Moorella thermoacetica: one gene and its partners. The protein of the gene in region 1 interacts with the protein of each later gene in a pairwise test. Links are inferred from orthologs where the notes say so. Each region holds a gene or a part of one and is shown in the gene's direction. Other genes may lie near its edges.

Region 1 (3,078 bases):
CGGGCCCACCTGGTAGGCCGGGGACCGGCGAAGCCGGAGCAACTGCACCGGGAGGCCCTGAAGTACGTCCGGGCCACTGCCCAGGCCCGGGTGGTCCCGGCCCTGGAGGAATATTTAACCCCTGCCGAAAAGGACATCCTTCGCCGCGGCCGCAACGCCCGGCCGGGACACCTGCCCCGTACCGCCGCCCCGGCGGAATATCATTCCAGCACGGCCCTGGAGAGCCTCCTGGGTTACCTTTATCTGCAGGGCGACTGGGCCAGGGTGGAGGAACTGGCGCACCTGATTTTTAAACTGGCGGAACAAGACTAAAGGGACTAATTACCACCGGCGAGAGTAAAGACCGCCTGGCGGGAGTGGAAGAGACAATGATAATTGAACAACCCCGGGTACTTGTACCCGAAAAGGCCCTAGATGCCAACCTTATCTTAAGGCTCGAGCGTTACGCCCGGGTCTGCTATAAATCTGAAGCCAGAACTGGGGCGGATACGGCCGCCCCTTTTTTAAAAAAGCTCCTTGAACGGGGCCACGAATCAGTTATTGAGCACGAGAAGATCACCGTTTTGATCATTGCCGACCGGGGTATATCCCATGAAATTGTCAGGCACCGCATTGGATCTTACAGCCAGGAATCGACCAGGTATTGCAACTATAGTAAAGATAGCTTTGGCAACGAGATAACGGTTATCGAGCCCTTCTTTTTCGCCGGCAGGGAAGCTTATAATCTATGGGAAAAAGCCTGTCGGGTTGCCGAGAAGAGCTACCTGGAGTTACTAAAGTATAGCTCGCCCCAGGAAGCGCGCTCTGTCCTCCCCAATTCCCTAAAAACCGAGCTGGTCGTTACGTACAATTTAAGGGAATGGCGGCATTTTTTCCGCCTGCGCTGCTCCAGTTCGGCTCACCCCCAAATGCGACAGATAGCCATACCGCTACTGTTGCTTTTCAGGAAGAGATTGCCTGTGCTATTTGAAGATATTAATTACGACCAGAATTTCCCGGGGAAATACTATGCCCGGGTAATTATTACGGATGACTTTTTCCATGAAATTGGCCGGGAGGAACTCTAAATGACCGAGACTCTGGCCGGCCGTAACCAGGTCCGGGAAGCCCTGCGGGCCGGTCGGCCCCTGAACAAGATTTTACTGGCTCCCCACCTGGAAGGTCAGGCCATCGGAGAGATTATCAACCTGGCCCGGGAGAGGGGGGTACCCCTGCAGCGGGTCAACAGGGCCGCCCTGGAGAAGCTGGCTGGCCACCACCACCAGGGGGTAGTGGCCCTGGCCGCGGCCCGGGAGTATGCTGACCTGGAGGATCTCCTGGCCCGGGCCGGGGAAGCGGGGGAGCCCCCTTTTTTAATTATGCTCGACCGGGTGGAAGACCCCCATAACCTGGGAGCTATCCTGCGTTCAGCGGAAGCCGTCGGCGCCCACGGTGTTATTATCCCCCGGCGACGGGGGGTAGGGTTAACAGCGGCTGTAGCGCGGGCGGCGGTGGGCGCCCAGGAATACGTACCGGTGGCCCGGGTGACAAACCTGGCCCGGACCCTGGAGGAGCTTAAGGGTAAGGGGCTCTGGGCCATCGGTGCCGCCGGCGATGCCGGCCAGGAAGCCTTCAACGCAGATTTTACTGTGCCCCTGGTCCTGGTTTTAGGCAGCGAAGGCCGGGGCCTCTCACCCCTGGTGCGTTCCCGGTGTGATTTTACAGTGCACCTGCCCATGCGGGGCAGGATTAACTCCCTCAATGTGGCTACCGCGGCGACGGTGTTGATGTATGAAGTCTTGCGCCAGCGTGGCCAGGCCCGGCCTTAAAGTGGGGGTGCAGCCCATGGACGTTCTGATTGTGGACGGCTATAATTTTTTGCATAACTGGCCAGAATTAACCCGCTTAAAAGAGTCAAGTTTTGACCATGCCCGCGATAAACTAATAACAGAGCTGATTAACTACCAGGCCTACTGGGGCGGTAAAGTCATTGTTGTCTTTGACGCCCATAAGGTTCCCGGGGCCGTAGAAAAAAGGGAGAAATTGGGAGGCGTGGAGGTAATCTACAGCGGCGAGGGAGAAACGGCTGATGCAGTTATCGAGAGGCTGGTGGGGGATATAACTGAAACAGGTCAGGTCTATGTTGCTACTTCCGATTGGGCCGAACAGCGGATGATCCTGGGGAAGGGGGCCTTACGTTTACCTGTCAGTGAGCTAAAGGTTTACCTGGAACAGGCCCGGCAGGAGATAGCGAGGGCCAGCGAGGGGGATCCCGGGAACGGACGCCTGGATACGCGGATTCACCAGGCAACGCGCAAGATCCTGGAGAGATGGCGCCGGGGATGACCAGGTGGCGGGGGTTAACTCTTGCGGTTCAGAGAGGTTTCTTGTATAATTAGAACTGTCGTTGGACAAGATTTCGGCCTCCTTGATTTATCCTTTGGAAATCCAGAGTGGAGGCGTTGACATGAGCGTTAATGTACAGCAGGAATCCTGGCAACCATATGAGTTAATGGGTGATGAGGACATTGTTTACCAGGCCCAGGAGGGTGATGAAGTAGCCCAAGAGTATTTGATAAATAAATACCGGAATTTTGTGCGGGCCAAAGCCCGGTCTTACTTCTTGATTGGCGCCGACCGGGAAGATATCGTCCAGGAAGGCATGATTGGTCTGTATAAGGCCATCCGCGATTTTCGGGGGGATAAACTGTCTTCCTTCCGGGCCTTTGCGGAGCTGTGTATTACCCGCCAGATTATCACGGCCATTAAAACGGCTACCCGGCAAAAACATATTCCCTTAAACTCATATGTTTCCTTGAATAAGCCCATTTACGACGAGGATTCGGACCGGACCTTGCTGGACATTATCTCCGGCACAAGGATTACCGATCCGGAGGAACTGATTATCAGCCGGGAGGAATTCGGGGACATCGAGGAGAAGATGGGGGAGATTCTAAGTTCCCTGGAATGGAAGGTCCTGATGTCCTACCTGGAAGGTAAATCCTATCAGGAGATCGCCGTTGACCTGAAACGCCATGTCAAATCCATTGATAACGCCCTCCAGCGGGTTAAACGCAAATTAGAGCGTTACCTGGAGCG
Region 2 (2,984 bases), 320 kb from region 1 along the record:
GTCCCTGGGCCGCACAGATGCATGTAGCGTTGTTAGTGGTCCTGCCGGCCAGTTAATTTCTACAAAAAGAGAAGGTTTTTCAACATTGTTGCCGAATAAGCTTTAAGGGAATTAAGGAGCAGGTAAATGGTTAGGATGGGATTATGCTAGAGGCCGGGATAGACATCATTGAAATCAGCCGTTTGGAGCGCTCTATAAAACGCCACCCCCGCCTCCTGGCCAGGGTATTTACACCGGCGGAGGTAGCCTATTGCCTGGCCCGGCACCGGCCCGGGGCTTCCCTGGCAGCTCGTTTCGCGGCCAAGGAGGCGGTAATGAAGGCCCTGGGGATAGGGCTGGGCCGTTGTTCCTGGCAAGATATTGAAATCACCAGGGAACAGGGTGGGCGACCGCGGGTAATCCTCCATAACCGGGCCCGACAGCTGGCCCGGGAACTGGGGGTGGGTGAGATAACCGTCAGTCTCTCCCACTGCCACGCTTACGCCGCAGCGGTAGCTCTGGTTGAAAGTTCATTTTCGGAAGAGGGTTAAAGCCATGTACCTGGTAACGGCAGCAGAGATGGGACAGCTGGATCGCCTGGCGTCCAGCGAGTACATGATACCCAGTATCGTCTTAATGGAAAACGCCGGCTTGCGGGTGGTAGAATCCATCGAGCGCCACTTTCAGGGCCAGGTAGCCAACCGCCGGATTTTAATCTTCTGTGGTAAAGGCAACAATGGCGGCGACGGCCTGGTGGTCGCCCGCCATCTCCTGAACCGGGGGGCCGAGGTCAAGGTCTTTCTTCTGGCCCGGCCGGAGGATATAAGGGGCGACGCCAGGACCAACCTGGAGATTTACCAGAAAATGGGCGGCAAGCTGCTATTGCTCCTCGGGGAGAGCCACCTGCAGCGGGCCGACATCGCCCTGCTCTATGCCGACCTGGTGGTGGACGCCATCTTTGGTACGGGCTTTAAAGGGGCGGCCATGGGGCTGCCGGCCGCCGTCATTAATATGATCAATAAAGCCCACCGGGAGACGGTGGCCGTGGACCTGCCCTCCGGGCTGGAGGCGGATACGGGGCGTTGCTTCGGACCCTGCATCCAGGCCACCTGGACGGTTACCTTCGCCCTGCCTAAACTCGGCCTGGTCGTCGAGCCAGGAGCCAGCCTGACCGGCCGCCTGGAGGTAGCCGATATCGGCATTCCCCAGAAACTCGTAGCCACCCAGCATTTTAACCGGCGGCTCCTGACGGCCGCCTGGTGCCGCTCCCAGTTGCCACGTCGGGAGGCCAGCGGCCACAAGGGTTTATATGGTAGGGTCCTGGCGGTGGGCGGTTCACCGGGTCTTACCGGCGCTATTACCCTGGCGGCTACGGCCGCTTTAAAGGCCGGGGCCGGCCTGGTAACGGCTGCCGTCCCCCGGGGGGTTCAGGGTATCCTGGCCATGAAAACTACCGAGATCATGACCATGTCCCTGCCGGAGACGCCGGCGGGGGCCTTAAGCCGTGACGCCCTGGACCCGCTCCTGGAGCGCCTGGCAGAAGTCGACGTCCTGGCCATCGGCCCGGGCCTTTCCCGGGACCCGGCTACGGTAGACCTGGTAAAAGAGTTGCTTCCCCGGGTACAGGTGCCGGCGGTGGTAGACGCCGATGCCCTGAACGCCCTGGCGACAGATACGAGGGTCCTGACCGGCGATCATGGCCCCCTGGTCCTGACCCCGCACCCCGGAGAAATGGCCCGCCTGCTGGGAACTACCGCCGCCAAGATCCAGGAAGACCGCCTGGAGATAGCCGCCAAGTACGCCCGGGAATGGCAGGCGGTCCTGCTGTTGAAGGGTGCCCGGACAGTTATTGCCTGGCCGGACGGGCAGGTATATATCAATCCTACCGGTAACCCCGGCATGGCTACCGCCGGCAGCGGCGATGTATTGACAGGGATTATTGCCGGGCTTGCAGGTCAGGGGCTTAAGCCCGGGGTGGCTGCCGCCCTGGGAGCCTATCTCCACGGGGCGGCCGGGGATGAAGCAGCCAGGCAGCGGGGCCAGCGGGCCATGATGGCCGGGGATCTGTTGGACTTTTTGCCATACGTCTTGCGTAACCTGGAGGAGGAGGTAGAGACTATTGTCGCGGCCGGTTTGGGCCGAGATTGACCTGGAAGCAGTGGCCCGCAATGTCCGGGCCATTAAAAAGATACTGGCGCCGCAAACAGAAATTATGGCCATCGTTAAAGCCAATGCCTACGGCCACGGGGCCGGGCCGGTGGCCAGGACAGCCCTGGCTAACGGCGTCAGCTGGCTGGGTGTAGCTACCCTGGGTGAAGCCCTGGACCTGCGGCGGGAAGGAATTACTGCCCCGCTTCTTATTTTGGGCTATACCCCGCCGGAGGATGCCGGGCGGGTGGTAGAGGCCGATATTTCCCAGACGGTCTTCAGCGTTGACCAGGCCCGGGCCCTGAACGCCGCCGCCGCCGCTGTAGGTACCAGGGCCCGCCTGCATTTAAAGATCGATACCGGTATGGGCCGGCTGGGTTTTCTGCCCCGGGAGGCGGTGACTGCGGCCCGGGCTATAGCGGATCTGCCCCATGTCACCCTGGAAGGTATTTTCACCCACTTTGCCGCGTCCGATGCCGCTGATAAGACCTACACCCAGCGGCAGCTGGGCTTATTTCAACAAGTGATTGCCGAACTGGAGAAACAGGGCATAACCTTTCCCTGGCGCCATGCAGCCAACAGCGGGGCCATCATCGATCTCCCCGGGACCCACTTTAACCTGGTCCGCGCCGGGATTATCCTTTATGGCCACTATCCCTCGCCGGAGGTCCAGCGGGAGAGGCTGGCGTTAACGCCGGTGATGACGCTAAAAACCAGGGTAGTCCTGGTAAAGGAGGTGCCGGCCGGGTCGTATATCAGCTATGGCTGCACCTACCGCACCCCCGGTCCGGCCAGGATTGCCACCCTCCCGGTGGGTTATGCCGACGGCTATTCCCGTCTCCTTTCCAACCGGGCCG
Region 3 (3,096 bases), 320 kb from region 1 along the record:
TGGACATAGCCCTGGCAGTCGAGGCCGACGGATTGCATATCGGTCAGGAAGATCTGCCCGCTCCGGTGGCCCGGAAGCTACTCGGGCCGGAAAAAATTCTTGGGGTATCAGCGGGAACGACAGACGAGGCCCGGCAGGCCGAGGTCGACGGTGCCGACTACCTCGGGGTGGGCAGTATTTTTGCCACCGGCAGCAAGGGGGATGCTGGTAGCCCTATTGGCCTGGAAGGATTGCGGGCCATTCGGGCTGCAGTTAAGATCCCTATAGTCGGCATTGGCGGTATCAACCCTGATAATGCCGCCGGGGTAATAGCTGCCGGAGCCGATGGCGTATCGGTGATCTCGGCGGTTATAGGGGCCGCGGACGTAGCCGCCGCCGCCCGCCGGCTTCGTGAGGTGGTAACCAGGGCCAGGGGAAAATAAATCAGCCGGCAGGATTATGGCTGCCGGGGGCGAAGAAATTAACCGGTGATCATTATGGACCTTAAGGGTCTTAAAGCAAAAAGCCCGGCCTGCCGGGGCTGCAGCCTGCGTACCGGGACCAGGCAGGTAGTCTCTGGCAGCGGAAACCCCGGCGCCGGCTTGATGCTGGTGGGCGAAGGGCTGGGGGCCCGGGAAGACCGGGTGGGCCGGCCCTTTGCTGGCGCCGCCGGACAGCTCTTGGGACGGTTGCTGAAGGCCGCCGGTTTCCGGCGGGAAGAGGTTTATATTACCAATATCGTCAAATGCCGCCCGCCGGGAAACAGGATGCCCGAATCGGCAGAGGTTGAAGCCTGCCGGCCGCTTCTGGACGCCGCGATCGATTTCGTCAGGCCGCAGATTATCGTTTGCCTGGGAGCCCTGGCGACCCGTACTTTAGTGGCACCCGGCGCGAGCATTACCCGCCTGCGAGGCCGATGGATTGAGAAGGACGGTATTCGCTACCTGCCGACCTTTCACCCGGCGGCTCTCCTCCGGGACGGTGGTAAAATACCACTGGTGGAGGAAGACTTCAGGAAACTCAGGGCTGCCTACCAGGCCCTGCACACGAAACAACTGGCCCTGACTTTTTAGGGGAACCCTGAAGGGGCTAACGCCCCCCTGAAGCTTGTACCCCCAGCCAGCAGGAAGCCAACCAATAATCGCCCTGATTTGGCCGAAATCTATCTCCGGAGGAGGTCGGTTTACACTCCGGTGGGGAGTGTAATAATAAGGTACTGGGTGAGAGATATGGAAATATGGTTAAAGGATGCCGGAGCGACCCGGAAACTGGGAGAGGAACTGGCCGGTATCCTCAATCCCGGCGACATTCTTATTCTAAACGGGGAGCTGGGGGCCGGTAAAACCACCTTGACCCAGGGCCTGGCGCAGGGGCTGGGGGTAACCACGCCGGTTACCAGTCCTACCTTTACCTTGATTCAGGAATATCGGGGCCGTTACCCCCTTTACCATATCGACCTCTATCGCCTGGAGGACCCGGAGGCCATGCTGGACCTGGGCCTGGAAGAGTATTTTGGCGGTGAGGGTATAACCGTGGTCGAGTGGGGAGGACGCCTGGACCCTTATTTGCCGCCGGCCTTCCTGGAAATTAAACTGGAGTATGCGCCGGAGGGGCGCCGGGCCATTATCAAGGCGCGGGGACCGGCCTATGAAAGAGTGCTGGAGGAGTTGAAAAAGATTGTTGGTCCTGGGGGTTGATAGTGCCACCCAGGTTGCCGCGGCAGCCATTGTCGACGATAAGCAACTGGTGGCTGAACTTTTTTTTAATACCCGCAAGAATCACTCCCAGCGTTTGTTACCCATGATCGCTGCCCTGCTGGCGGAAACCGGGGTCGAACTGGCGGACCTGGATGGCCTGGCCGTAAGCCTGGGACCCGGGTCCTTCACCGGCCTCCGCATCGGCCTGGCAACGGTTAAAGGCCTGGCCCAAGCGGCCGGTAAACCCCTGGTTGGTATACCGACCCTGGATGCCCTGGCCTGGAACGCCTGGGGAGTGCCGGGGTTGATTTGTCCCGTAATCCAGGCCCGGCGCCTGGAAGTATATACCGCCCTTTTTCGCTGGCAGGAGGGAGAGTTATGCCGTTTAACCCCGTACCAGGCAGTAGACCCGGACTCGCTGGTATCATTGCTAAAGTCCTGCACTACACCGGTTTACTTCTTAGGCGATGGAGTAGCCCCCTACTGGGAGGTATGGCAGCAACTGGGATCCCGGGCTCACTTTCTCCCGCCGCCAAACAATTTATCCAGAGCGGCACCGGTCGCCATCCTGGGAGGGGAACGCCTCCGGACCGGCCGGCCCGACGATCTTTCCCGATTAAAGCCACTCTACCTCCGGCCGGCACCGGCGGAGAGGCAGGCCCGTTGACCGTCCAGATTTTGCCCATGATCAACGAGTATCTAAACGGGGTGCTGGCCATCGAGCGGGTTTCCTTTCCCACACCCTGGACGCGCCACTCCTTCCAGAATGAGATTTATAATAACGATTTTGCCTATTATTATGTGGCCCTGGACGGCCAGAAGGTCATCGGTTATGCCGGCATGTGGATCATCCTGGATGAGGCCCACATCACCAATGTAGCCGTCCACCCGGACTACCGCGGCCGGCGCCTGGGCGAAGTGCTGCTGCGGGTCCTGATGCAGGAAGCCGTCTACCTGGGTGCCGACCGGATGACCCTGGAGGTACGGGTCTCCAATCACTCCGCCCAGCGGTTGTATGAACGCCTGGGTTTTGTCAGGGCCGGGGTCCGCAGGGGCTACTATAACGACAACCGCGAAGACGCCATTATCATGTGGAAACACCTTTTTGAGGAGAATGGTAAAGGAATTGGCGACAGAAACGAATATCCTGGCCATCGAGAGTTCCTGTGATGAGACGGCGGCGGCCATTGTCAGCGACGGCACCAGGGTTCGGGCCAACATCATCGCCTCCCAGATCGCCGTTCACCGCCGCTTTGGCGGCGTGGTGCCGGAAATAGCTTCCCGCCACCATATGGAGAATATAGTACCGGTGGTATCGGAGGCCCTGGCTACAGCCGGCCTGGCCTTTAGCGATGTGGACGCCGTGGCGGTGACCTATGGTCCCGGACTGGTAGGGGCCCTGCTGGTGGGTGTCGCTTAC

Evidence for each region.
Region 2: the proteins of rlmB (region 1) and MOTHE_RS10750 interact in binary tests that used the Escherichia coli proteins (3 or more experiments, as listed by UniProt). The link is inferred for Moorella thermoacetica from one-to-one orthologs.
Region 3: the proteins of rlmB (region 1) and tsaE interact in binary tests that used the Escherichia coli proteins (3 or more experiments, as listed by UniProt). The link is inferred for Moorella thermoacetica from one-to-one orthologs.

Annotation. Positions count from the first base shown.
Region 1 is NZ_CP012369.1:2,485,093-2,488,170, reverse strand. The notes cover bases 14-2,937. They hold rlmB (23S rRNA (guanosine(2251)-2'-O)-methyltransferase RlmB), read left to right. Parts: upstream 14-1,067; coding sequence 1,068-1,808; downstream 1,809-2,937. Other genes in these bases: sigH (RNA polymerase sporulation sigma factor SigH), read left to right, coding at 2,447-2,937; MOTHE_RS12360 (NYN domain-containing protein), read left to right, coding at 1,825-2,325; thyX (FAD-dependent thymidylate synthase), read left to right, coding at 369-1,067; MOTHE_RS12375 (Mini-ribonuclease 3), read left to right, coding at 14-312. Also shown: more of MOTHE_RS12375, read left to right, coding at 1-13; more of sigH, read left to right, coding at 2,938-3,078. UniProt on the Escherichia coli protein: Specifically methylates the ribose of guanosine 2251 in 23S rRNA.
Region 2 is NZ_CP012369.1:2,165,818-2,168,801, reverse strand. What follows is about bases 1-2,830. They hold MOTHE_RS10750 (NAD(P)H-hydrate dehydratase), read left to right. Parts: upstream 1-534; coding sequence 535-2,127; downstream 2,128-2,830. Other genes in these bases: alr (alanine racemase), read left to right, coding at 2,099-2,830; MOTHE_RS10755 (holo-ACP synthase), read left to right, coding at 144-530. Also shown: more of alr, read left to right, coding at 2,831-2,984. UniProt on the Escherichia coli protein: Bifunctional enzyme that catalyzes the epimerization of the S- and R-forms of NAD(P)HX and the dehydration of the S-form of NAD(P)HX at the expense of ADP, which is converted to AMP.
Region 3 is NZ_CP012369.1:2,160,208-2,163,303, reverse strand. Bases 1-2,942 are described here. They hold tsaE (tRNA (adenosine(37)-N6)-threonylcarbamoyltransferase complex ATPase subunit type 1 TsaE), read left to right. Parts: upstream 1-1,208; coding sequence 1,209-1,676; downstream 1,677-2,942. Other genes in these bases: tsaD (tRNA (adenosine(37)-N6)-threonylcarbamoyltransferase complex transferase subunit TsaD), read left to right, coding at 2,791-2,942; rimI (ribosomal protein S18-alanine N-acetyltransferase), read left to right, coding at 2,340-2,846; tsaB (tRNA (adenosine(37)-N6)-threonylcarbamoyltransferase complex dimerization subunit type 1 TsaB), read left to right, coding at 1,657-2,343; MOTHE_RS10715 (uracil-DNA glycosylase), read left to right, coding at 477-1,052; thiE (thiamine phosphate synthase), read left to right, coding at 1-422. In the rest of the region: more of tsaD, read left to right, coding at 2,943-3,096. UniProt on the Escherichia coli protein: Required for the formation of a threonylcarbamoyl group on adenosine at position 37 (t(6)A37) in tRNAs that read codons beginning with adenine.